Chelativorans sp. AA-79: one gene and its partner. The protein of the gene in region 1 interacts with the protein of each later gene in a pairwise test. Links are inferred from orthologs where the notes say so. Each region holds a gene or a part of one and is shown on either strand. Other genes may lie near its edges. The genes, in order: PVE73_RS15540 and PVE73_RS12020.

Region 1 (11,478 bases):
GGCTCTGGACAGGCTTGCGCACGCCCTCGGCGCAACCGGGGCCATGTTCTACCCGAAGGATGTCAACGAGAACGCGACCACCGTTCCGTCGTCTTCCGTCTATGGAGGCCTGCTTGAGGACTATGTCGCAGGCGGCTGGTATCTGAATCATTACCGGGCAATCAGAGGCTGGAATCTTTTCCTTTCCAACCGAAAATCCGTGATCATCGAGCACGACCTCGCCAGCGATGAGGAGCGGAAAGGGCTGCCTCATTACAACGAGCTCTATCTCAAATGGGGATTCCCCGGTTTCGCCGCCATCGGCTTCAAGGTGGACGGCGATCCGTGGTGCCTGCCGCTGATCAGATCGCGGCACGAGGGCTTCTTTACCCCGGAGGAGGCTGCGCGGCTCGCAAAGATCACTCCTCACCTCAGACGTATGGTAAAGCTCGGAAACCTCATTGCAAGCGCCCGCAGCGCCACCGGTCTCAGCACATTTGACACGATCGGGCAGGCTGCCCTCCTGCTCGACGGCAGAGGGCGCGTCATCGCCCTCAACGCATGCGCCGAGGAGCTTCTCGCACGGAACGCAGGCTGCTTGCATATCAAGCGTGGCAGGCTGCTTTCTGCGGACGGCAGCAACGATTTGCCGCTACAGTCGCTTGTCGCCGCCGCTGTCGACTGGAGCCGTTCGACAGCCGATACGGAAAAGGTGCTGCCGATCTCGATCGAGCGGCCAGCCAGACTGCCCATCATGGTCGAGGCAATTTCCTCTCCGGCCGTGGTGCGCACGGTATCGCCGAACGCCCATGCAATCATCCTTCTCAAGGATCCAGAGCTTCACGCCATAGGCGATCCCGCGCGGATCTCCAGCCTGCTCGGCCTGACCCCGGCTGAATCGATGCTGTGCCTGGAACTTGCCACCGGTGCCTCGGTTGCGAAAGCCGCCTCCACGCTCGGGATTGCTGAGAGCACGGCCAGGCAGAGGCTGAAAGCTGTCTTCCAGAAAACGGGAGTCCACCGGCAATCGGAGCTGCTGCTTCTCGTGCGCGGACTAAATCAGTCCAGGTGAGCGTCTTAGAACTCCCGTGTCAGCGCGAGCCCGAAATCGTGACTCTCGTACTCGTAGAAGCTGACGTTGGACTTCCTGTCCGTAAATTTATATGTGGCTTTGGGCGTGAAGCCTGCGAAATTCAGTTTCCTGTGCGAGACGCCTGCGCCGATGGAGAAGAGACGGTCCTCGCGGCGATGGTCGGTGGCCGGGAAATTCCCGAGATAGTCCCGCCACTCGAACGAACCGAAGAAGCTCGTCATGAAGCCGCCCCGCCACTCCTTGTCGTATTCCAAGCCGAGGCTGGCGCCATCGTAGTCGAGATGCCGGCGCTGCGTCCGCTCGAACGTCAATCCCAGCCTTGCCGCCAAGGCATCCGATTGTGAAAGGGCCCTGCGGACGGAGAGTCCCGCGATGTGGATATGCCCGTCCCTGTAGTCCTGGTCGACATAGTCCTGAACACGGCTCGACAGGGAGAAAGAGACTGTGTTCCTCTCGCCGACGACCGCTCTGACCCCCGCCGTGATGCCGTAGCGCAACAGGTAGGGATCACCGGCCGCCCATCGGTATTCGACAGCCGGACCTGCGGCCCACGACAGCCTGCCGGCCCGGCGCGACAGCGCGACGGATCCGCCGACCCCGATCTCGTCGCTTTCGGTCGTTTCCGAATATTTCCTGATGTCTGCCCAGCCGGAGGCAACCACCGCATATGACTCGTCGAGGCGGAAGGTCCGAAAGGCGCTGCCACCAGTTCCGGCCCCCACGCCGCTCGCCTTCCTGGAGTCCTCGTCGATGGCGAATACCAGCCCTCCTGCCTCGAAGGTTCTGTTGTGGGTGCCCTTGTTGACGTTTGTCGACGGTAAGAGAGAGAAATAATAGGAAAAGCCATAATCGCGGGAGCCGTCGATCCTGTCGAGATATCTCTCGGCGAGATGCCGGACGGGCGCGTCGTCGGACCCTCGGGCCAGCGCCTGGAAATGATAGGACGAACCGTCCCGGTCGCCTGTTCTCAGAAGTGCCCGGGCCAGTTCGAACCGGGCGGGGGTGAAATTCGGCTCCACGGAAAGGATGAGGCGAAAGATTCTGATCGCCTCCTTGTAATCCTTGTCGCGCATCCTGATGACGCCTTCCAGATGCGCGACGTGGAGGGCAGCGTCGGGTTTTCCTCGCATGATCCGGCGGATGACGGCCCGCGCGCCGTCATCGTCGCCCGCGCGGACAAGGACTGCTATTCTGTCAGCTCCATGTTGCTGGGACCATAAGGGAGCCGCGGCCGATAAAAGCATCGCTGCCGCGGCCCCCAGCGTGGCCAGAACCCTGTGCATGAGGATACCCGCTCCCAAAGCATGCCCGGTGCTGTCGGGCAGGCATGCTTGTCCCCATTTCCGTCAGTTCTGGCCGGCAGAGAAGAAGCCGGAGCCAACCGAGTCCGCGTCGTTGATCGACAGGATGCCGCCGACTTCCTCGCCTGCCTTCCCGTAGAATTTGCCACCATATGTCCCCGAGAATTCGCCGATGTCGGCCACGAAAGCCTGATCACCGGTCAGGGTTCCGGCAAAAGAGTTCCCTTCTATGTCAGCCTCGTTCATGGCGATGGCCCCTGCGACAGGCACGCGATTGCCGGTCCAGGCGTCGTTCACTCTGGCTTCCCTGGTCACGCCGGCGATGTTTCCGGCGATTTTTCCCGCCGCGAAATCTGCGCTCATTTGCACATCGCCGCGATATCTGAGGCGATCGAAACTGTCGCTGCCCTTCTGATAGACGTCGGCTACCGCGTATCCGGAATAGGTGGCGTTTGCCTTGCCCTCGAGGGCGGATGGACGGGTCTCCGTCCCGATGACGGCATAGCCGTTCGTCGTCCCGCCGTCGGTCGTATCCCAAAAATATGTCCAAACCTGGTGGGAATCATATTCGACATTCTGGCCCGAGAGCGCCTCCGCAGCAGACGGAGCGCTCCAGGTGTAGAGTGCGCGCCAGTTGCCGTCCGGCTCCTTTTCGAAGCCGTTCCCGTCGGGCGAGACATCGGCCGCCGCGTAGCTGACGGTTTCACCGCCCAGTGTCACGTCGATCCCGCCCTGATCGTTTCTGGTGATCTTGAACTCGGGAGACGTTGTCTCGACCCAGGCACCATCTTGGTGACGTGCCGCCTGGATCATGTTGCCGTTGTAAGCGGAAAGCGTGTTGCCGCTGGCGAGCGCCTCTCCGACCGTGCCTGCGTCCTCCGCAAACGTGGCATCGTCGGAAAATGCCGGGTCGTCCAGCAGAGACGTGTAACCTCCGCCGCCGCAGGCGCTCAGAAGTAAAGTCGCGAGAAGAGCGGTTGCCCCGCGCAGCCGGTTTCGGTCGATCATGATGGCCCTCCACAGTTGTGCCCCAATATGGAGGGATGGAAAGCCGTCCGCCGGTTTTGCCGCAACTACCATTTGGTAGTCGCAATCGACTTATCGTCTTATTGGTATGGTCACGACCGCGCCATCCGGGCACAGCCCGCGGGCCGATCTGCATGCCTATGGCCGGAGGCTCGACATCCGGGAGGCAACCGACGGCATTGGGCCGGCAGGCTTCGTGCGCTGCGATCCGGGATATGTCGTATCTTGAGCTGAGAACCTGCAGGCCACCGGCAGCCTCACCCAGAGGCTGTCACCCATCTTTCTGGAACGTTCTGCTGCCCGGTTCGGACACAAAGGCGATGGATGGTGGAGGGGGCTGGATTCGAACCAGCGTAGGCGAAGCCAACGGATTTACAGTCCGTCTCCTTTAACCACTCGGACACCCCTCCGCGCTGCTGCATCATGCGCAGGAAGTCATTTGGGAAAAGCGGCGCCGCAGGTCAATGGTCTTCCGTTTTCCGTGTGCGCCTTATGGCCACGACGTTTCTCACTGTCAACAGCGTCAAAGCGCATCGCCGTTGAAAATCGCGTTCAGGTGTCTCTCCGCCATAGGCGCGGGGCGCCGGCTCGTCTATACGAGGCGCCATGAACGACCGGAAGAATAGCGGAACCCCCAAGGACAGCCACTATGCCCGGCTGCGCCGCGCCCATCGCGAGCAGGCGGGATCAGGGCAGCGCCCCGCCACAGACCTGCCGGAAGGGGTCGTGCGGCTCTACGGGCTGCATACCGTGCGGGCAGCGCTCGACAATCCGTCCCGCACGATCCGCCGCATGCTGGTGACGAGGAATGCCGCGCAGCGCCTGGAGATCGGCGATCTTTCCGCCCTGCCCTTCCCGGCCGATCTGGTCGAGCCGAAGGCGATCGATAGACTTGTCGGCGCCGATGCGGTCCATCAAGGTGTTCTGATCGAGGCGGAGGCCCGCTCGCCAAAACCGCTTTCGGCCCTCGGCGACGCGTCTCTGGTGCTCGTGCTGGACCAGGTGACGGACCCGCACAATGTGGGCGCCATCATACGCTCGGCGGTCGCCTTCGGGGCGGATGCCCTGGTGACGACGGCGCGCCACAGCCCGGCCGAATCGGGCGTGCTCGCCAAGGCCGCCTCCGGGGCGCTCGAGCATATCGACCATATCGAGGTGCGGAATCTCGCCAATGCCCTGGAGGAGCTGCACGAGGCCGGTTTCCTCACGGTCGGGCTCGATTCGGAAGGGCCTCAGTTGCTTGAGGATAGCCTCGAAGGCGGGAAGATCGCCCTGGTGCTCGGCGCCGAAGGCAAGGGGCTCAGGCAGAAGACGCGCGAGACCGTGCGCGCGCTTGCGCGGCTCGACATGCCCGGCGCGATTCGCTCCCTAAACGTCTCCAACGCCGCTGCGGTCACGCTCTACATCGCCCGCAAGCGGCTCGCCGGGGGCTCATAGACCGAACCACCAGGTGGCGAGACCGAGAAAGCCGAAAAAGCCAACCACGTCCGTCACCGCCGTCACGAAGACGGAGGAGGCCACCGCAGGATCGGCTCCCACACGGTCGAGCAGGAGGGGGATGAGGATTCCGGCAAGCGCGGCCACGAACATGTTGATGACCATGGCCGCGGCGATGATGACGCCGATATCGGCATTCTGGAACCAGGCTCCCGCCACCAATCCGATAAGCGTGGCGAAGATGATCCCGTTCATTATCCCCACGCCCATTTCACGGCGGATGATGCGACCGGCATTGTAGATGTCGAGGTCCCCGGTGGCGAGCGCCCGCACGGTCACCGTCATCGTCTGCGAGCCCGCGTTCCCGCCCATGCCGGCGACGATGGGCATGAGGACGGCAAGGGCCACCACCTGTTCGATCGTGCGGTCGAACAGGCTGATGACGGAAGCGGCGAGGAAGGCGGTCACCAGGTTGACCAGCAGCCAGGGCACGCGCGAGCGCTCCGCGGCAAGCACGGAATCCGACAGTTCCTCGTCGCCGACGCCGCCCATGCGCAGCAGGTCCTCCTCCGCCTCCTGCGTGATGACGTCCACCACGTCGTCGATGGTGAGAACACCCACAAGCCGGTCGTTCTCGTCCACGACGGCGGCCGACAGGAGGTCGTACTGCTCGAAGATCCGCGCCGCTTCCTCCTGGTCCATGGTGGCGGGGATCGCGTGGCGCGTCTCGCGCATGATCTCCTCGACCTTGACCGTTCGCTGCGTGCGGAGAATGCGGTCGAGGTCGACGGCGCCGACAAGACGGAAGGTCGGATCGATGACGAAGATCTGCGAGAACGAATCGGGCAGGTTCTGGTCTTCGCGCATGTAGTCGATGGTCTGACCGACCGTCCAAAAGGGCGGCACGGCGACGAATTCCGTCTGCATGCGCCGGCCGGCGGTCTCTTCCGGGTAGCCGAGCGACCTGCGCAGCCGCACCCGCTCGGTGAAGGGGAGCTGCGCCAGGATCTCGTCCTGGTCCTGCGGGTCGAGATCCTCCAGGATGTAGACGGCGTCGTCCGATCGAGCTGTTGGACGGCTTGGGCGATCTGCGCGTTGGGCAGGCTCTCGACGATATCGAGGCGGATCGCCTCGTCGACCTCGGTGAGCGCCGTGAAGTCGAACTTGTCGCCCATGAGCTGAACGAGCGCGCGGCGCTGCTCGGGCATCAAGGCTTCGAGGAGGTCACCGATCTCCGATTGGTGCAGCCCGCCCACATCCCTGCGCAGCGTCAGCGTGTCGCGGTCGCCGATGGCGGCCCCTATATGCGCGAGAAAATGCGCCGAGACCGAGCCGTCCTCGCCATAGATGCCACGCTCCGACGCCTCGGCCGGGTTGCCGTGCCACTCTTCGGTTTCCGGCTCGCTCAAGGACGGCCCCTCCTGCATAAAGATGCCCGGCACGCTCACGCGCTTCGCGCCACCTCTAGCGTGCCTTTTGCCGGAACAAAAGCGCGGGATTCGGGAAAGCGCCGGAAAGTCGCCGGACCACGGCAAGTCCGGAAACGGCCGGCTATCCTAGGGGTAGACCAGTCAGAAGGTGGCGCCGATCATGCGCCCTGCCCCCAGTTCATCTCAAGGCCGCCATCGATCGTGAAGCTCTGGCCCGTGACGTAGTCGGCATCCGCGGAGGCGAGATAGAGCGCAAGCCGGGCGATCTCCCAAGGCTCACCGGGGCGATTGAGAGGGATGCGCGGCAGTTCCTCGCGCATCTTCTGCGGATCCTCGGTGCGCTCCACCGTCATCGGCGTGCGCACGAGGCCCGGCGCGATCGCATTGACATTGATACGCAGCGGCGCAAGCTCCAGCGCCAGCGAGCGGGTGAAGGTGACAAGCCCGCCTTTGGCCGCGCCATAGGCGGCGCTCCGCGGACTCGGGATCGCCTCGTGCACCGACGTGATGTTGATGATCTTGCCGCCCCCGCCCTTCCCGCGGCGCAGGCGGATGAACTCGCGGCAGCAGAAAAAGGGGCCGTAGAGATCCGTCCTGACGACCCGGTCGAAGTCTTCGGTCTTCATGTCGGCCACCTCGGCACCGCCGCCGCCCACCCCTGCATTGTTGACGAGGATGTCGGGCGCACCGAGCTCTTGCACGACGGCCTCGAACAGACCTGCAACGCTTGTCTCGTCCTTCACGTCGAGCTGCCGGACAAGCGCCCTTCGGCCCGCCGATTCAACGCGTTTGCGGGTCTCATCGGCGCCCTCCTCGTCCGAGTGGTAGGTCACCGCGATATCCGCGCCGGCCTGCGCAAATGCTTCAGCCATGGCCCGACCCATGCCCGAATCCGAACCCGTGACGACCGCGATCTTGCCTTCGAGGCGCATCCCTATGTCCTCCCGTTGCATGTCCGCCTAACCGCATAGCCACGGGAATGTTCGCGGGGCGGCTTGATCCTTCATTCCGCGAGGGCCATTCTCGCCCTCACGCATCCGTCTCCCATTCGCGAGGTCATCATGAGCACACTCACCCGCTTTTCCGTGCGCCCGCTGGCAGCCATGACGAGGCAGCTTGCCGATGTCGCCTCCGGGCGGACAGAGCCGGATCTGGTGATCAGGGGCGCGCGTGTTCTCTCCACCTATTCGGAGCGTATCCTGCCGGACCGGGAAATCTGGCTGACCGGCGGGCGCATCGCCGCGGTGAAGCCGGCCGGCGCCTATAAAGGGAGTGCGGCCGAAATCCATGATGCCGCGGACGGTCTCGTCGCGCCGGGGCTGGTCGATCCGCATATCCATATCGAATCGAGCATGGTGACGGCCTGCGCCTATGCGGAGGCCGCCCTCCTCAACGGCACCACGACGATCTTCTGCGACAGCCACGAGATCGGCAACGTCATGGATGTGGCCGGCGTGGAGGCGATGCTGGAGGATGCACGCCAGGCGCCGCTCTCGATCTTCCTCACCGTGCCCAGCACGGTGCCTGCAACCTCGCCGCAACTGGAAACCGCTGGCGGCGACCTGACCGCCGGGAAGATCGCGGCCCTCTTCGACAAGTGGCCGGAGGCGGTGGCGCTCGGAGAGAAGATGGATTTCGTGCAGGTGGCCATGGGCGACGAGCGCAGCCACGCGATCCTCGCCGCCGCGCTCCAGCGCGGCCGGCCGGTTTCCGGCCATGTCTACGGCCGCGAATTCGTCGCCGCGTATGCGGCCTCGGGCGTGACGGACACCCACGAGGCGATCGACCGCGAGATCGCCGACGACCTGCTTGAGGCGGGCATCTGGCTCTTCCTGCGCGGCGGCCCGCCCACCACGCCCTGGCACAGCCTGCCGGAAGCGATCAAGACGATCACCGAGCTCGGCGCCTCGCACAAGCGCATCGCGGTGTGCACAGACGACCGGGATGCGGACGACCTCCTGCTCTTCGGCCTCGACTGGGTGACGCGGGAGGCGATGAAGGCCGGCATGAAGCCCGAGCAGGCCTGGGCGATGGGCTCGCTGCACGGGGCCACCCGATTCGGCCTGGAGGGCGAGATCGGCGGACTTGGCGGCGGGCGGCGGGCCGACCTCGTGCTGCTCGACGACGCCTTCAAGCCCGTGAACACCTGGTATGGCGGCGAACTCGTCGTGGAGGACCGGAAGATCACACCGCTGCTCGACGAGGCTCTTTCCAACCCCTACCGCTATCCCGAAGCCGCGTTTCACACGGTGAAGCTGCCGAAGAACGTGAAGCTTACGCCCGACCTGCCGGTGGAAAAGGTCGTGGCGCATGCGATCCGCACCGAGCTCCCCGGCATCACGCTCGGCCATGAGCGGATCGTGCTGGAGCCTGCGAACAACTGGCAGGACCATTTCGACCGGCACGGCCTGTGCTTCGTCACGGTGGTCGAGCGGCACGGGAAGTCGTCAGGCAATGTCGCGCACGGGCTCCTCAGCAACTTCAACCTGAAGCGCGGAGCCGTCGCCTCCTCCGTCGGCCATGACAGCCACAACATCATCGTCGCCGGCACGAACGAGGGCGACATGCAGGTGGCGCTGCGCGCCATCGAGGAGGCGCAGGGTGGCGTCTGCGTCGTGGCGGAGGGCGAGGTGACGGCCATGGTGCCGCTGCCCATCGCCGGCCTCCTTTCGGACAAGCGCGTGACCGCGGTGGCCGAGGAGGTGAAGGCGCTCAAGCGTGAATGGGAGCAGGCCGGCTGCTCCATCCCCTATATGGGTTTCAACCTGATCCCGCTCTCGGTGATCCCGGAAATCCGCATCACCGACAAGGGCCTCGTGCTCGTGCCGGAGATGGAGATCGTACCGCCCTTCGAGGCTGCGTGAACCACAAGGTCGAGGCTCGGCGGGGGTCAGATTTAAACCCGAAGCGGAAGGTATCACTACTCTGCCGCGCGGCTGCTCACGCCTGCCTTGGCAGACGGCAGTCTGCCGGAAATGACGTCATCCGCAGACACCTGCAGATTCTTCACAGAGCTCGTCCACTGACCCCATATCGTTTCGTCGATGGCATCACCATTGTTGCCCAGGCGTTCGAGCCGTCTCTGGTCTTCATCCGTCAGCACCTGTTTCGGCAAAGGTGCAAGATGGCGAATGTCATCCGCCGTGATGCCGATCATGTCGCCGACCCGCTTGCCGTAGTCATCGTGGACAAGGAACAGATGCCAGATCATCCGCTCCTGAACGTCACGCTCACATTGCGCCAGCAGAGTGCCCATGTTGAGAACGAGGTCGTCCCGTTCCCAATCCATCATGGTGCAGTAGCGCCCGCGGGCCTGCATGTAGTCATTGCGCCGCTCGATCACGCTGCGCGTCAGACGCCCCCTGATTTCCGGCGGATTGTTAGGCCCCTGGCGGGCCGCCTCCTCCAACCCGCCATGTATGGAGGGCTCGTAGTTGACGTGCGGGTTTTGCCCGGGCGCGATTTCGCGCCGATACGACATCGTGCCGCCGGACAGGTTCGTCGCGACATCGGCGTTTTTGGCCTGGTTGACCGGCAGTTGGAGATAGTTGGTGCCGACCCGATACCGCTGCGTGTCCGAGTAGGAGAAGGTGCGGCCGACCAGCATCTTGTCATCCGAGAAGTCGAGACCGTCGACCAGCACACCGGTGCCCATCGCGATCTGCTCATTTTCGTTGAAGAAGTCCTCCACGTTGCGATTAAGCGTCATGACGCCGACATGGCGCAGGGGAAAGTCCTTCTCCGGCCAGATCTTCGTGTCGTCGAGTGGATCCCAGTCCAGTTCGGGATGGTCGTGGTCCTCCATGATCTGGACATACATATCCCACTGCGGACAGTCGCCGCGCTCGATCGCTTCATAAAGATCCTTGGACGCGGAACCCAGGTCCTTGCCCTGCACGCGCTCGGCTTCCGCCGCGGTCAGGCTCGCGATGCCTTGGCGAGGATGGAAGTGGTACTTCACCAGCACCGTCTCTCCCTGCGCGTTCACCATCTTATAGGTGTTGACGCCGAATCCCTCCATATGGCGGTAGCTCGCCGGAATGCCGCGCGGTGAGAACAGGTGCGTCAGCATGTGCATCGATTCCGGCGTCTGCGACATGAAATCGAAGATCCGGTTCGGCTCCTGGCGAAATGTCATAGGATCCGGCTTCAATGAGTGGATCACATCGGGGAACTTGATCGCATCGCGGATGAAGAAGACCGCCAGATTGTTGCCGACCAGGTCCCAGTTGCCGTCTTCCGTGTAGAACTTCACCGCGAAGCCGCGCGGGTCGCGCGCGACTTCCGAGGAGTCGCGTCCCCCGATCACCGTCGAGAAGCGGATGGCCAGCGGCGTCTTCTTGCCCGGTTCCTGGAAGAGCTTTGCGCGTGTGTATTTGGACGCAGGCTCGTCGCCTATATTGCCGGTGGCCTCGAATTCGCCATAGCAAACGAACCCCCGTGCATGCACCACCCGCTCGGGTATGCGCTCACGGTCGAAGTGGGTGATCTTCTCGAGAAACGGGTAATTCTCGAGGGTCGCCGGCCCCCGACTGCCAACCGTTCGCTGGGATTGGTTGTTCGAAATCGGGTGTCCCTGCCTGTTGGTGAGGTTCCGACCAGGCGAGCCCTGCTTCAGCGGTTTGTCGCTCTCGCTCATTTCCGAGGTCCTCATTTAGGGCCGAGCCCGTGGTCTTCGGCTTCGGCCTGACATGGCACATACGCGACGACTCGCTCCATCCGCGATCGCACCGTCCGACCGCACATCTACGATCGTGAGATCATCGCCTTCCATCTTCTTCGAGGGAGGCAGCGATTCCTGCCGTTAAAACCACGCCGCGCGTCATCTGTTCCCCGCGGCAAGGCTTCCAACCCGATGAAGAATGAAAGAATGGCCGGCCGGCCCGCGCGACAATTGGCGTTCCGAACAGATCGCGAGCACAGCAGACGACGATCCGCTGTCAGTTCGCGGTTGCGGCCTCATCCAGGGCGTCGACCGCCTCTTGAGGCATCTCCTTGTCGGTGAGCGCCATGTGTGGTTTCCTTCGATGAATTTCGCCGCGACTGATTTCACGAGGAATGCGTTAAATGCCGAAATTTCCAACGCTGTTTGTCGCGATCGGCCTGTCTGTCGGCGCTCTGCAAATCCCGCAACATGCGGTGGCGGCGGATCCATGCGGAGGCGTCGATACAAAGCTGACGTCGCAGCGCAAATCTGAGTTTGCCAAGCTTG
Region 2 (11,716 bases), 700 kb from region 1 along the record:
GACCACGTATTCCGCGCCGCGATAGAGCTCGGTGTGGCCCTTCTGACGCCCGAAGCCCTTGGCCTCGGTAACGGTGATGCCCTGAAGCCCGACTTCCTGAAGGGCTTCCTTCACCTCGTCGAGCTTGAACGGTTTGATGATCGCCTCGATCTTCTTCATGTTTCGGCGGCCTCCGATTGCTTTAAAAGCGGGGTTCGCCCCCGCTTCGCCCATTCGTATGCAGGAACCGTGCCAGTCGGCCGGACCCGCTGGTGTGCAGGCCGGTGCCGGTCCCGCAATGCGCTGGCGGGCCTGTGCCGGCAAACGATTCGGGGATCGCGTCGCGGGGTCGGCCAGACTCCTGATAAATCTGCCTAATAATTGAGCATCTTGCTTAAAAAATGGCCTTCGGTCGTGCCGATATTTACGGCGGATCCGATCGGAGCCAATATCGGCCACCTAACGGATGACCCCGCTATGCACGAGATTCTGTCTCCGGAAGAAATGGGACGCGTGGACCGGCTCGCCGCCGAGGCCGGGCCGTTGGAGAGCTACGACCTGATGCGCAATGCCGGCGCGGCGGTGATGGACGAGATCCTTTCGCGCTTCGCGGATGCGCCTGGCTTCGACGTCCTCTGCGGCCCCGGCAACAATGGCGGCGACGGGTATGTGGTCGCGCGGCTGCTTCACGAACGGGGCCTCGATGCGCGGGTCTGGCGTGAACTCGAGCCGAAGCCCGGAAGCGACGCGGCCCGTGCCGCGGCCGCTTGGCCGATGCGCACCGGCGAACTGCGCGATTTCGCGCCGGAGGCGGGGCGTGTGGTGGTGGATGCGCTTTTCGGCGCCGGGCTCGCCAAGCCCGTTTCGGAGACCTATGCGAATGCTCTCGACAGGGTCTCCGCCGCCGGGCCGAAGGTCGTGGCCGTCGATCTTCCCTCGGGCGTCTCGGGGAGAGCGGAGCGGTGCTGGGCAGCACGGCTCCGGCCGATCTCACCGTGACTTTCTTCCGCAAGAAACCCGGCCACCTGCTTTATCCGGGGCGCGCGTTGTGCGGCGAACTCGTGGTGCGCGATATCGGCATCGCCACGGAGGTTCTTGGCACCATCCGTCCCCGCTGCCGGGAAAATGCGCCGGATCTCTGGCAGGCGCTCCTGCCGCGGCCCGGCGTGGAGACGCATAAATACGAACGGGGCCATGCCGCCGTCTTCTCGGGCGGGCCGTCCACCACCGGGGCTGCCCGGCTCGCCGCGCGTGGCGCGGCGCGGATCGGGGCCGGGGCGGTGACGGTGCTTTCCCCTGCGGGAGCCCTCGCCGTCAATGCGATGCACCTGACCTCGATCATGCTCAGGCGGGTAGAGGCGGTGGACGAACTTGCCCTGTTCCGCCGTGAGAGAAGGGCGTCCGCCTATGTGCTGGGCCCCGGCTTCGGCGTGGGAGAGAGGGCGCGCAGCTTTGCCGCCGCCGTGCTGCGCTCAGGCGAGGATGTCGCGACGGCGCATCTGGTGCTCGATGCCGATGGCATTACGGCCTTTGCGCATGAGCCGGAACTGCTCTTTGCGGCCGCGGCCGGCAGCCAGGGCCGCCTCGTGCTCACGCCGCATCCCGGCGAATTCGCGCGGCTGTTCCCGGACCTCGCGGCCGATGAGCAGCTTTCAAAGCTCGGCAAGGCGCGGGCGGCCGCCGCCCGCAGCGGGGCCGTCGTTCTCTTCAAGGGGCCGGATACGGTGATCGCCGCGCCGGACGGCCAGGCCGTCATCAACACCAACGGGACGGCCTATCTCGCGACGGCGGGCTCGGGCGATGTGCTCGCCGGCATGATCTGCGGCCTTCTCGCCCAACAAATGCCGGCCTTCGAAGCGGCGGCGGCGGCGGCCTACCTGCATGCGGAGGCGGGCAGGGCGTTCGGGCCCGGGCTGATTGCCGAAGATCTGCCGGAGGCGCTGCCGGGGGTGCTGGACTATCTGATCCGACCCTCGCCCCGAAGAACCGCCGATCCGGAACCGGACGCCCGTAGCGATCCCGCACGCCTGAATCGTCCATGAGCACGTCTTCACGCAGGTGACCAAGGCGGAAGCGGTCGGTGCAGGCATGAAGCGCGCTTCGCCCTCGTCATTGTCCAAGCCATCCGACCAACAGCGCCGTGATGAGGATGATCACGAGGTAGATGATGGTGCGGTTTTCGAAACGTCGCCGATCGCGCATTTCACGCTCCTCGGCAAAGCCGGGCCGACGGGCAAAGAGCACTTGCTGAGCAAGCCGCACTGCTCTGCCGGTATGATATGGACATGGACTACCTCACGCAAAACCGGGCTGCCTGTGGTTTTGGCCAAGATATAGTCGCCGGTCCCGGCCAGGTACATACGTCAACGGCCATGGGACCTGCCGTGGATTTTTCGCTCCACCTCTTACCACGGGGCGCCGCTTGTTCCACATATCGGTGAAGCCGCAATTTCACGCTTGCGCGGGAACCCTTGAGAATATAGGGATTTCAGCGCTTCGGAGCGTAGCGCAGCCTGGTAGCGCATCTGGTTTGGGACCAGAGGGTCGCAGGTTCAAATCCTGCCGCTCCGACCATTTTCCCCCAGAGACTTGCGCCTTGCAGGCGGCATTCGGCGATTTTCATCGCGGCGATGCTGCCGTTTTTCCTGCCGGCATCGAGATTCGAGACATAGACGGCGCTGGGCCTGGTTCTTTCTCCGCAAATGCCGGCCGCGTCTCCGCCTGATATCGCCGTTCCAGCGCCATCATGCCCCACAGGAGGCCGAGGAGGAGGTAGAAGTGGCGCCAGTGGTCGGTGTCGATCACCCATCCCAGCATGAGGTGACCGACGAAGACCACGAAAGCGCAGACGAGATAAGGCTGCCAGGGCCTGGCGCGGAAGAGGATGCGGAAGCATCCGGCAAGCGTCCACATGATCAGCGTCAGATAGGCCGCGAAGCCGAGCCAGGAATAATCGAGCAGCGCCTTCAGCCAGATATTGTGCGTATCCACGCCGTATATCTGGCCGAACTCCAGCGGCCCGATTCCCAGCGGATGCTCCGTCGCCAGCAGGAAACCGAGTGCGTGCCGCGCGAACCGGCCGAGCCTGTTGGCATCGTAGTCCTGCACGAGTTGCGCGCGCTGGAAGAAAAGCTCCGCGACCGCCGGGATGTTCAGGGCGATGACCAGCGCCAGCGCGGTGACGGCGATGGCGGCGATGCTCATGCCGAGAATCCGCAAGCGCACCGCACCGCGCCGGTTGTGGATGAAGAGCGCCAGCGTGAGCATGACGGCCGAGAACACGAACAGACCCCAGGCGCCGCGCGAGAAGGACAGGAAGATACCGAGCACGATGATCAGGAAGAAGGGGATCGCGATGAGCGCGGCCGCGGGTTTGCCGGTCATCATACGGTGCAGAAGATAGATACCCGGCAAGGTGAGGAAGGGGCCGAAGACGTTCGGATCCTCGAACACGCCCGCCGCGCGTCCGTAGCGGGTGAACATCTCGGAGCCGGGAAAGGCGTTGAAATAGCCGAGAATACCGACGAAGGCCGTCGTCACGGCGGCGGCGAGCCAGGCGCGGAAGATCAGCGGCAGGAGGCCGGGTTGCGTTTCCACCACCGAGGCGAAGAAGACCGAGGTGAAGGCGAGGAAGAGAGAGACGGCGAGGTAGAGGGGCGCGTCGCGCACTCCCGGATCCGGCATCTGGCTGATGGAAATGAGCCCGCCGAGATTGAAGAGAAGGAGAAGCACGAGAAGCGGCATGACGTGGCGGGAAAGGCGCAGGCCGAAAAGCGCCCATACGCCGATGAGGCCGGCCATGTAGAGTTCGTAAGGGGCGGGTTCGCGCACCACGAAACCGGAGAGGAACACGCCGAGCGCCACGGCAAAGGCGCGGATCAGGGCGATCAGCCGCGCGTTGACCGCCGCGCGCGGAAGAGGCGCACCGGCGGCCTCGCTATGATCGATCGTGCTCAATAGGCGTTTCTCGTGTCGAGCAGGCGAAGCGGCGTCAGAAACAGGATCTTGAGATCGAACCAGAGCGACCAGTTCTCGATGTAATAAAGGTCGTATTCGATGCGTTTGCGGATCTTCTCTTCCGTATCGAGCTCGCCGCGCCAGCCATTGATCTGCGCCCAGCCGGTAACGCCCGGCTTCACGCGGTGGCGGGCGAAGTAGCCGTCCACCACCTCGTCGAAGAGCCGGTTGTGCGCCTCCGCCGCCACCGCATGCGGCCGCGGGCCGACGAGAGAAAGGCTGCCGAAGAGCGCATTGAAGAACTGCGGCAGCTCGTCGATCGACGTCTTGCGGATGAAGCGGCCGACGCGGGTCACGCGCGGATCGCCCTTGGTGACGGGCTTGCGGGCCGTGGGGTCGGACTGGTCCGCATACATGGAGCGGAACTTGTAGACCTCGATCTCCTCGTTGTTGAAGCCGTGCCGCTTCTGCTTGAAGATCACCGGGCCCTTGCTGTCCAGCTTGATCGCGACGGCGGTGGCGAGCATGATTGGCGAGAAGACCACGATGCCGATCAGGCTGAAAACGATGTCGAAGGCGCGCTTGGCGACCGAGTCCCAGTCGTTGATCGGACGGTCGAAGATGTCGAGCATGGGCACGGCGCCGATATAGGAATAGGCGCGCGGCCGGAAGCGCAGATGGGTCGAATGGGCCGAGAGGCGGATGTCGATCGGCAGAACCCACAGCTTGCGCAGCATGGCGAGCACACGCGCCTCGGCCGTGACCGGTATGGACACGATCATCATGTCGATGCGGGCGATGCGTGAGAATTCAATGAGCTCGTCGATGTTGCCGAGCTTGGGATAACCGGCCACCACCGGCGGCGAACGGGTGTCGTCGCGGTCGTCGAAGATCCCGCAAATGCGGATATCGTTATAGGGCTGCTGCTCGATGGAGCGGATAAGGACTTCCGCGTTCTTCCCGCCGCCCACGATGACGGCGCGCCTTTCCATGCGCCCGTTGCGCGCCCAGCGGCGGATGAGGCGCGAGACGACAAGGCGCAGGACCACGATCAGGCCGAGCCCGCTCGCATACCACACGGCCAGCCACGCGCGCGAGAACTCCTCCGATATCTTCAGGAAGAAGAGCGTCAGCGTGACCAGGGCGAAGGCCCCCGACCATATGAGCAGGATCCGGCCGGCATGGGGCAGCGGGTTGCGCAGTGCCGGCATCTGGTAGCAGTCGGAGAATTCGAGAAGGATCACGGTCAACAGCGAGACGCCGAGGATGATGACAGGATAATGCCAGGACAGGTGGGTATAAAGGCCCACACGGGCGGCATAGATCCCAAGGCCGGCCAGAAGCAGCATCATGAATTCCACGATGCGCATGACGCCGCTGACCATGACCGGCGACATGGTGTCCCGGCGATATTGCTGGGCCACCTGCCTGGCGATCGGGCTGAGCACGGGCCGGGAACGCCTCTGGCGGGGCTCGCCTGCCGGCTGGACGGCCTCGGAAGCAAAACGATGCTTGGGTTGGACGCTGTTCATTGACCGAGCCCCCGGTTTCTGCTGCCGATAGCATCAAGAAGCTAAAAATTCTCTTGAGATCACGCTTCGGCGGCCGAGACAGCAGTCTAGCAGATCATGAGCCGAGTGTCTGGCGATAGACCGCTTCGATGCGCGCTGCCATCACATCCAGCCCGAAGCGCGCCCTGAGTTTGCTCTCCGGCGGCATGAGACCACGATAGGCGGCCTCGTCCTCGAGCGCGCTCGTCATCTTCTCGGCGAGCGAGGCGACGGAGGGCCGCACCAGGGCAGGGGAGGTCTCGCCCAGGATTTCGGGAATCCCGCCGACGGCCGTTGCGATCAGCGGCTTGCCCGCGGCGAGCGCCTCCAACACGATATAGGGCATCGCCTCGGCACGCGACGGCACGACCATCATGCGGCCCAGAGCGAAGGCCTTGCGGGCGGGCATGGCGGGGTGGAAGACGATCCGCCCGCCGAAGCCGAGCGCCTGTGCCTGCGCGATGTATTTGGAAAGATCGTTGCCGTCGCCCACCATGACGGCCGAGAGCGCCCGTCCACTCCGCTTCTCCGCCTCCTTCAGCGCATCGATGAAAAGATCGGGGCCCTTCAGATCGCGCATCATGCCGATATAGAGGAAATCCGCCGCGTCGGGCGCGTCCGCCACGGGCGTGAATTCGGCAGCTCTCAGGCCGTTATAGACGAGGCTTGCCGGCGCGCGGGGCTTGCCCACCTTCCTCTCATATGCGTGCTGCTCGTACAGCGAAACGAAGAAGATGTGGTCGGTGAAGCGCCCCATCAGCGTCTCGAGACCGAAGAAGAAACGGCCGGCGGCGGAGCCGGGATCGTAATGCAGGCTGCCGCCATGGGGCGAATAGATGCGCGCGACGCGCCGGCGGCCGGTCCTGAGCGCGGTGCCGAAAAGCCGCGCATAGACCCCGCCCTTGGCCCCGTGCCCGTGCAGGACGTCCGGGTGCATCCGACGGATGATCGAAAGCGTGCGCGCCGCCGCTCCGATATCGCCCGGGCCGATATGCCGCTGCATGGGCGTGCGGGCGACGCCAAGCGGCAGCTTGGCCGCGATCTCGGCGAAGAGCCGGTCCTCGAAGGCGCCGCCGGTGGTGGAATCGCAGACGATGCCCACTTCGTGGCCTGCGGCCGCCTGGGCCTCGCAAAGGTCCCTTACGTGGCGGAAGATGCCGCCGACGGGCGAACGGAAACAATGGACGATTCGCAAGGGCTTGTCATGCGGCCGGAGCGAACATCAGAACAGCCTTTCCCGGACATAGACGGTGTCGCCTGGAAGCAGCGGATCGGAAGTCGTGACGCGGCCGGTCAACACCCGCCCGTTGATCTCGCGGGTGATGTCGGCGGTGCCCTGATAGGCGCGCGGCGTGAAGCCGCCGGCCGCGGCGATCGCCTTCTGCACGGTCATGCCGGGTACGTAGGAATATTGTCCTGGAGCTCCGACCTCGCCCATGATAAAGATGGGCCTGTAGCGGTCGATCTCGGCCGTGACGCTGGGATCGCGCAGATAGCCCTCGCGCAGTTTCCGGGCGATCGTCTGCTCCACCTGCTTGGCGGTGTGCCCGCGTGCCGGCACGGAGCCGATGAGCGGAAAGGAGATGTAGCCCGCCTGGTCGACGCCGTAGGTGTTGGTGAGGTTCGGCTGGTCGAAGACGGTGATGCGAAGGCGGTCGCCCGCGTCGAGGATGTAAGGCTGGTAGAGCGCCTTGTGAAAGGCGGGCGGGGCGGGCTGATAGCTGGAGCAGGCCGAGGCGAGGCCGGCGGCGAGTAGCACAATGAGGAGGGGGATCCGATTTTTCATGGCTGACTTACGGAAATCTTTCAAAGGATACCTGCCGGGCGCCGGGTTTCCACACTTCCTCCTTATCAGGTCGTCAAGGTTAATGGCGGGTTAAACGGCGCCGCCTGCCGATTAACCTCATGGTTACCACGTGCATTTACCATTCCCATGAAGCAGCGTCGGAGTTCCGTATGAAGAAGGGTGAGGTTGTGGCCGACGACGTCGATGTCGATCTGGACCGGCTGTTCGCGAGCCTGCGGCGCGACTGGCGGCGCATCCTTCTTGTTGCGCTCGCCGTCGCGGCGCTCGTCTTCGTGCTGGCCTCGCTCGCCACGCCGCTCTACCGGGCCGAAACGCGGGTTCTGATCGAGGTCCGCGAATCGGTCTACACGCGGCCCCAGGGCGCGGCGGTGGATGAGCGGACCATCCTCGACCAGCAGGGCGTGGCCTCACAGGTGCAGGTCATCACGTCGACGGACATCCTGACCCAGGTGGCCCGCGAGCTCGATCTCGCAAATCACGAGGAGTTCGCCGGCACGCAGCCTTCGCTTCTCGATCGCCTGCTGATGGCGCTCGGCCTGAAGCGCGATTCGGGAACGCCGCCGGAGCAGCGGCTTCTGAGCGAGTTCCGCGAGAACCTCAGTGTCTATCAGGTGGAAAACTCGCGCGTCATCGTGATCGAGTTCTCCTCGGCGGATCCCGAGCTTGCCGCGCGTGTTCCGAATGCCGTCGCCGATGCCTATGTGGCGAGCCTCAAGGCCGCCGAGTCCCAGTCGAACGCCGATGCCACGCGCTGGTTGGAGCCCGAGATCGCGGAGCTTCGCGAGAAGGTGAGGGCGGCCGAGGCGGAGGTGGCGGAATTCCGCGGCTCGTCGGATCTCCTGGTCGGGCAGAACAATACCGTGCTCGCCACCCAGCAGCTCGCCGAGCTTTCCAGTGAGCTTTCCCGCGTGCGCGCCGACCGTTCGGCCAGCGAGGCGAGGGCGGAAAGCGTGCGGGCCGCGCTGGAGCGCGGCGCCTCTGTCGATAGCATGCCGGAGGTGCTGGCCTCCGGCATGATCCAGCGGCTGCGCGAGCGCCAGATCGAATTGAGGGCGCAGATCGCCGATCTATCGACCACACTCCTCGGTAATCATCCCCGCATCCGCGCATTGCAGTCGCAGCTGGCCGATCTCGACGGCCAGATCCGTGCCGAGGCGGGGAAGATCCTGGAAGGGCTGGAGGCGGAGGCGGAGACGGCGCGCCGGCGTGAGACGGAGCTGACGGCCGAATTGGAGAGGCTCAAGGCTGCATCCGCCCGCGCGGGGGAGCAGCAGGTGGAATTGCGCGCGCTGGAGCGTGAGGCGGCGGGACAGCGTGAACTGCTCGAATCCTATCTCGCCCGCTACCGCGAAGCGGCCGCGCGGGGCGAACGCGACTACCTCCCGGTGGATGCGCGCGTGTTCTCGCGCGCGATCGTCCCGCTGGAGCCTTATTATCCGAAGGTCCTTCCGCTCACACTCGCCGCCCTTGCCGCCGCGCTGCTCGCGATGGTGATCGTCACCTTGCTGCGGGAGCTCTTCAGCGGCCGCGCGATGCGTCCCGCCGGAACGCAGGCGGAGCCCGAGGCGGCGCCGAGCGTTTTCGTCGCTCCGCCACCTACGCCGGAAGCCGATGCCACCCCCGCCGTGAAGGATCCGGCCCCGGGCGAGGACGAGGCGCCCGCGCCGGCCATCGCCCAGGCCGCGCCGGCGGCGACACCGGCCGTCGCGTCCCCCGGGCCCCGGAACACGCTCGGCGAGGTGGGCATCGACATGGCTGCCGAAGCCCTGATCTCGAGAGGCATCGCCCGCGCGATCTTCGTCTCGCCGGAGGGTGACGAGGCAGCCGCGGCCGCCGTCCTGGTGGCGCGCGAGGTGGCCGATGCCGGCCTGCGCGTCATCCTCCTCGACCTCACCTTGTCGGGAGCCGCCACGCAGCCGATGCTGGAGAGCAGGGCCTATCCGGGGATCACGAATCTCCTCGCCTCCGAGGCGCAGTTCGCCGATGTCATCCATGGCGATCTCTATTCCGGCTGCCACGTGATCCCCGTGGGAACGGCCGATCCCGAACGTGCCATGCGCGCCTTCGACCGCCTGCCCATCATCATGAACTCGCTCGCCATCGCCTATGACGTGGTGGTGGTGGAATGCGGGGCGGCCGATGCGGGGGTCGTCCAGTCCTTGATGGACGAGGACGCACAGGTGCTCGTCAGCGTGCTCGACCCGGAGGAGAAGAGCGTCTCCGCCACCGCCGCGCAACTGCGGGACGAGGGGCTGGGAAAGCCGATCCTGGTGACGCCGATGGGCTATGTGCCGCCGGCAGCACCGCCGGACCGGGACGCGGCCTGAAAGCGCCGCCCGGCCGCGGATGCTTCAGCCCTTTGCCGACAGCCGCCGCGCGCGCCGCGCGAGGCGGTCGATGAGACGGTTCTGTTTGATCACGCGCTTCAGGCCTGCGATCGCGAAACCGGCCTGCGCGGCGGCGCTGCCCTTCACCGTGAGGCCTGCGAAGACGTCGGCGTGCCTTATCTCCACGTCGCACCACAGCCGCTTGTAGAGCTCGTCGCCGACGCTGAAATCATAGAGCGCGAGGCCCTCGGCAGCGGCCTCGGCGATGTTCTCATAGAAGAGGAAGTCGCCGGGGCTGGCATGGGCGAGCTCGTCCTCCGCGAAGGTGCTGAACTCGCAGATGATGCTCTCCCTCGTGCGGCTCGACCCGGTGACCGCCCGGATCTTGCCGCCCGCCTCGAGCGCGTGGAGGACGAAGGGCGGCTTCGGATGGTCGAGGGCGGCGCGGAACAGGCGGCGGAAACTCGCGCGGACGTGGGAAGGGCCGAATATGTCGCGGATGCCCATGCGCTCGAGCCGCGCACATTTGAGTGCGAAGAAGAGATCGAGAAGCGCGTCCACCTCGCTCGCGGTCGCCGCGGCGAAACGCCGATGGCCTCCGGCCGCCGCCAGCCTCCGCAATTGCGAGCGGTGCCTCTTGCGCCTGCGCCTGCCGCCGCTGTCCGTCAGGAGCCGCTCGAATCCCTGCGAAAGATCGACGGCGAGCGACAGGTTGGGACTGGTGGTGTGCGGCAGGGCGAGGAGCGGGTTGCCGTGTCCCGCGAAATCCGTCCGCTGGCGCTGGAGCGCGAGCAGGTCGAGCTCCGGCCGCGCAGAGCGGATGCCGGAGACAAGGGCGCGCAGCGCAGCGGGCCAGTCGACCTCGCCGCCCTGCGGCGCCTCACGGATGGCCGGGAAGTTGCCATTGGCGTGCGTGCCGCCCGGAAAACGCGCGATGCGAAGGGGCCCTTTCCGCACCATTTCCAGCGCAAGCGCCATGATGGGAACGCCCTCGCGCGAGAGGAGGGCGATCGTACCGTCAGGGCCGGCCCCTTCGAGCCAGGCGCGGGTCCAGAGCGGGCTTTGCGGCGGGGCATGGCGCGCGCCCGCACAGAAGGCGGCATAGGTTTCGAGCGCCGGTGCGTCGGCCGGCAGAACAAGAGCCGAATAGATGCCGTACCCGACCGCCGCCTCATCCGTTGCGGCCGGCGGGGCGTCTCCCTTCGATAGGCGTTCGGCTCCCACCATCCTCGATCCTGAAAGATCCGGTCACTCCGGCATCCTTGCCAATAAATGACCAGCAAATGATGAATCAACAGGCAGTCTTGCCGGGAGGAGCCTCGGCTTCAACAATCCCTCCCGAGGCCGCCCATGAAAAGGACCGGGGAGGGCGAGGAAAAACACGACCTCACCGCCGCGGCTTGCCCTCCATCCATTTGACCAGAAGCATCGCCGGGAGAACCCACAGAAGCCCGGTGAAGAAGTAGAAGGCGAGGTGGATGAACGCACTCTTGTCGGCAAGCTGTGCGACGGCGAAGGCCGTCGAGACGATGGCATAAACCACCACCAGCAGGACGAGCAGCACCATGCCGACGAATTTTTTCAGCCTTACGGGCATGATCGAAAACCTTTCGGCGCGTTCCATAAAGCAATCGCAAGCCGCCGCACAGCCCCATAATGCCCACGGGCAGAGCGACCGCATGTCGCGCGATCGCCGCTTGCAAGCAGGGCGGCTTTGGGTCACCTAACGGCAAAACCGCCCGGACAGGAAAATGGCCGCCGTCTCCGACCTCCGCATCTCCGCTTCGCTGACCGAAAGCGAACGCCGCAACCGGCTTTGGGTCCGCAGCTGGCTCTATTGCGTGCTCGTCACGCTTTTCGCCCTGGTGCTCGTCGGGGGTGCCACGCGGCTCACCGATTCCGGCCTTTCCATCACCGAATGGAAGCCGATCCACGGCGTCGTCCCGCCGCTCAACGAAGCGGAATGGGTCGAGGAATTCGCCAAATACAGGCAGATCCCGGAATACCAGCAGATCAACCGGGGCATGAGCCTCGACGAGTTCAAGACCATCTTCTGGTGGGAGTGGGCGCACCGGCTGCTCGCCCGCGGCGTGGGC

The links.
Region 2: the proteins of PVE73_RS15540 (region 1) and PVE73_RS12020 interact in binary tests that used the Escherichia coli proteins (3 or more experiments, as listed by UniProt). The link is inferred for Chelativorans sp. AA-79 from one-to-one orthologs.

Annotation. Positions count from the first base shown.
Region 1 is NZ_CP120361.1:3,178,810-3,190,287, forward strand. Bases 3,178-5,920 are described here. They hold PVE73_RS15540 (RNA methyltransferase), read left to right. Parts: upstream 3,178-4,005; coding sequence 4,006-4,836; downstream 4,837-5,920. Other genes in these bases: PVE73_RS15530 (transferrin-binding protein-like solute binding protein), read right to left, coding at 3,178-3,381. Also shown: PVE73_RS15520 (hypothetical protein), read left to right, coding at 1-1,051; PVE73_RS15525 (surface lipoprotein assembly modifier), read right to left, coding at 1,057-2,355; more of PVE73_RS15530, read right to left, coding at 2,419-3,177; PVE73_RS15550 (SDR family oxidoreductase), read right to left, coding at 6,425-7,198; PVE73_RS15555 (adenine deaminase C-terminal domain-containing protein), read left to right, coding at 7,328-9,130; PVE73_RS15560 (catalase), read right to left, coding at 9,187-10,905; PVE73_RS15565 (hypothetical protein), read left to right, coding at 11,334-11,478. UniProt on the Escherichia coli protein: Specifically methylates the ribose of guanosine 2251 in 23S rRNA.
Region 2 is NZ_CP120361.1:2,477,281-2,488,996, forward strand. The notes cover bases 1-2,981. They hold PVE73_RS12020 (NAD(P)H-hydrate dehydratase), read left to right. Parts: upstream 1-941; coding sequence 942-2,021; downstream 2,022-2,981. Other genes in these bases: PVE73_RS12015 (P-II family nitrogen regulator), read right to left, coding at 1-159; PVE73_RS28250 (NAD(P)H-hydrate epimerase), read left to right, coding at 457-978; PVE73_RS12030 (O-antigen ligase family protein), read right to left, coding at 2,599-2,981. Also shown: more of PVE73_RS12030, read right to left, coding at 2,982-3,936; PVE73_RS12035 (undecaprenyl-phosphate glucose phosphotransferase), read right to left, coding at 3,933-5,468; PVE73_RS12040 (glycosyltransferase family 4 protein), read right to left, coding at 5,563-6,681; PVE73_RS12045 (polysaccharide biosynthesis/export family protein), read right to left, coding at 6,709-7,272; PVE73_RS12050 (exopolysaccharide transport family protein), read left to right, coding at 7,443-9,620; PVE73_RS12055 (GNAT family N-acetyltransferase), read right to left, coding at 9,645-10,847; PVE73_RS12060 (DUF2842 domain-containing protein), read right to left, coding at 11,008-11,217; PVE73_RS12065 (COX15/CtaA family protein), read left to right, coding at 11,372-11,716. UniProt on the Escherichia coli protein: Bifunctional enzyme that catalyzes the epimerization of the S- and R-forms of NAD(P)HX and the dehydration of the S-form of NAD(P)HX at the expense of ADP, which is converted to AMP.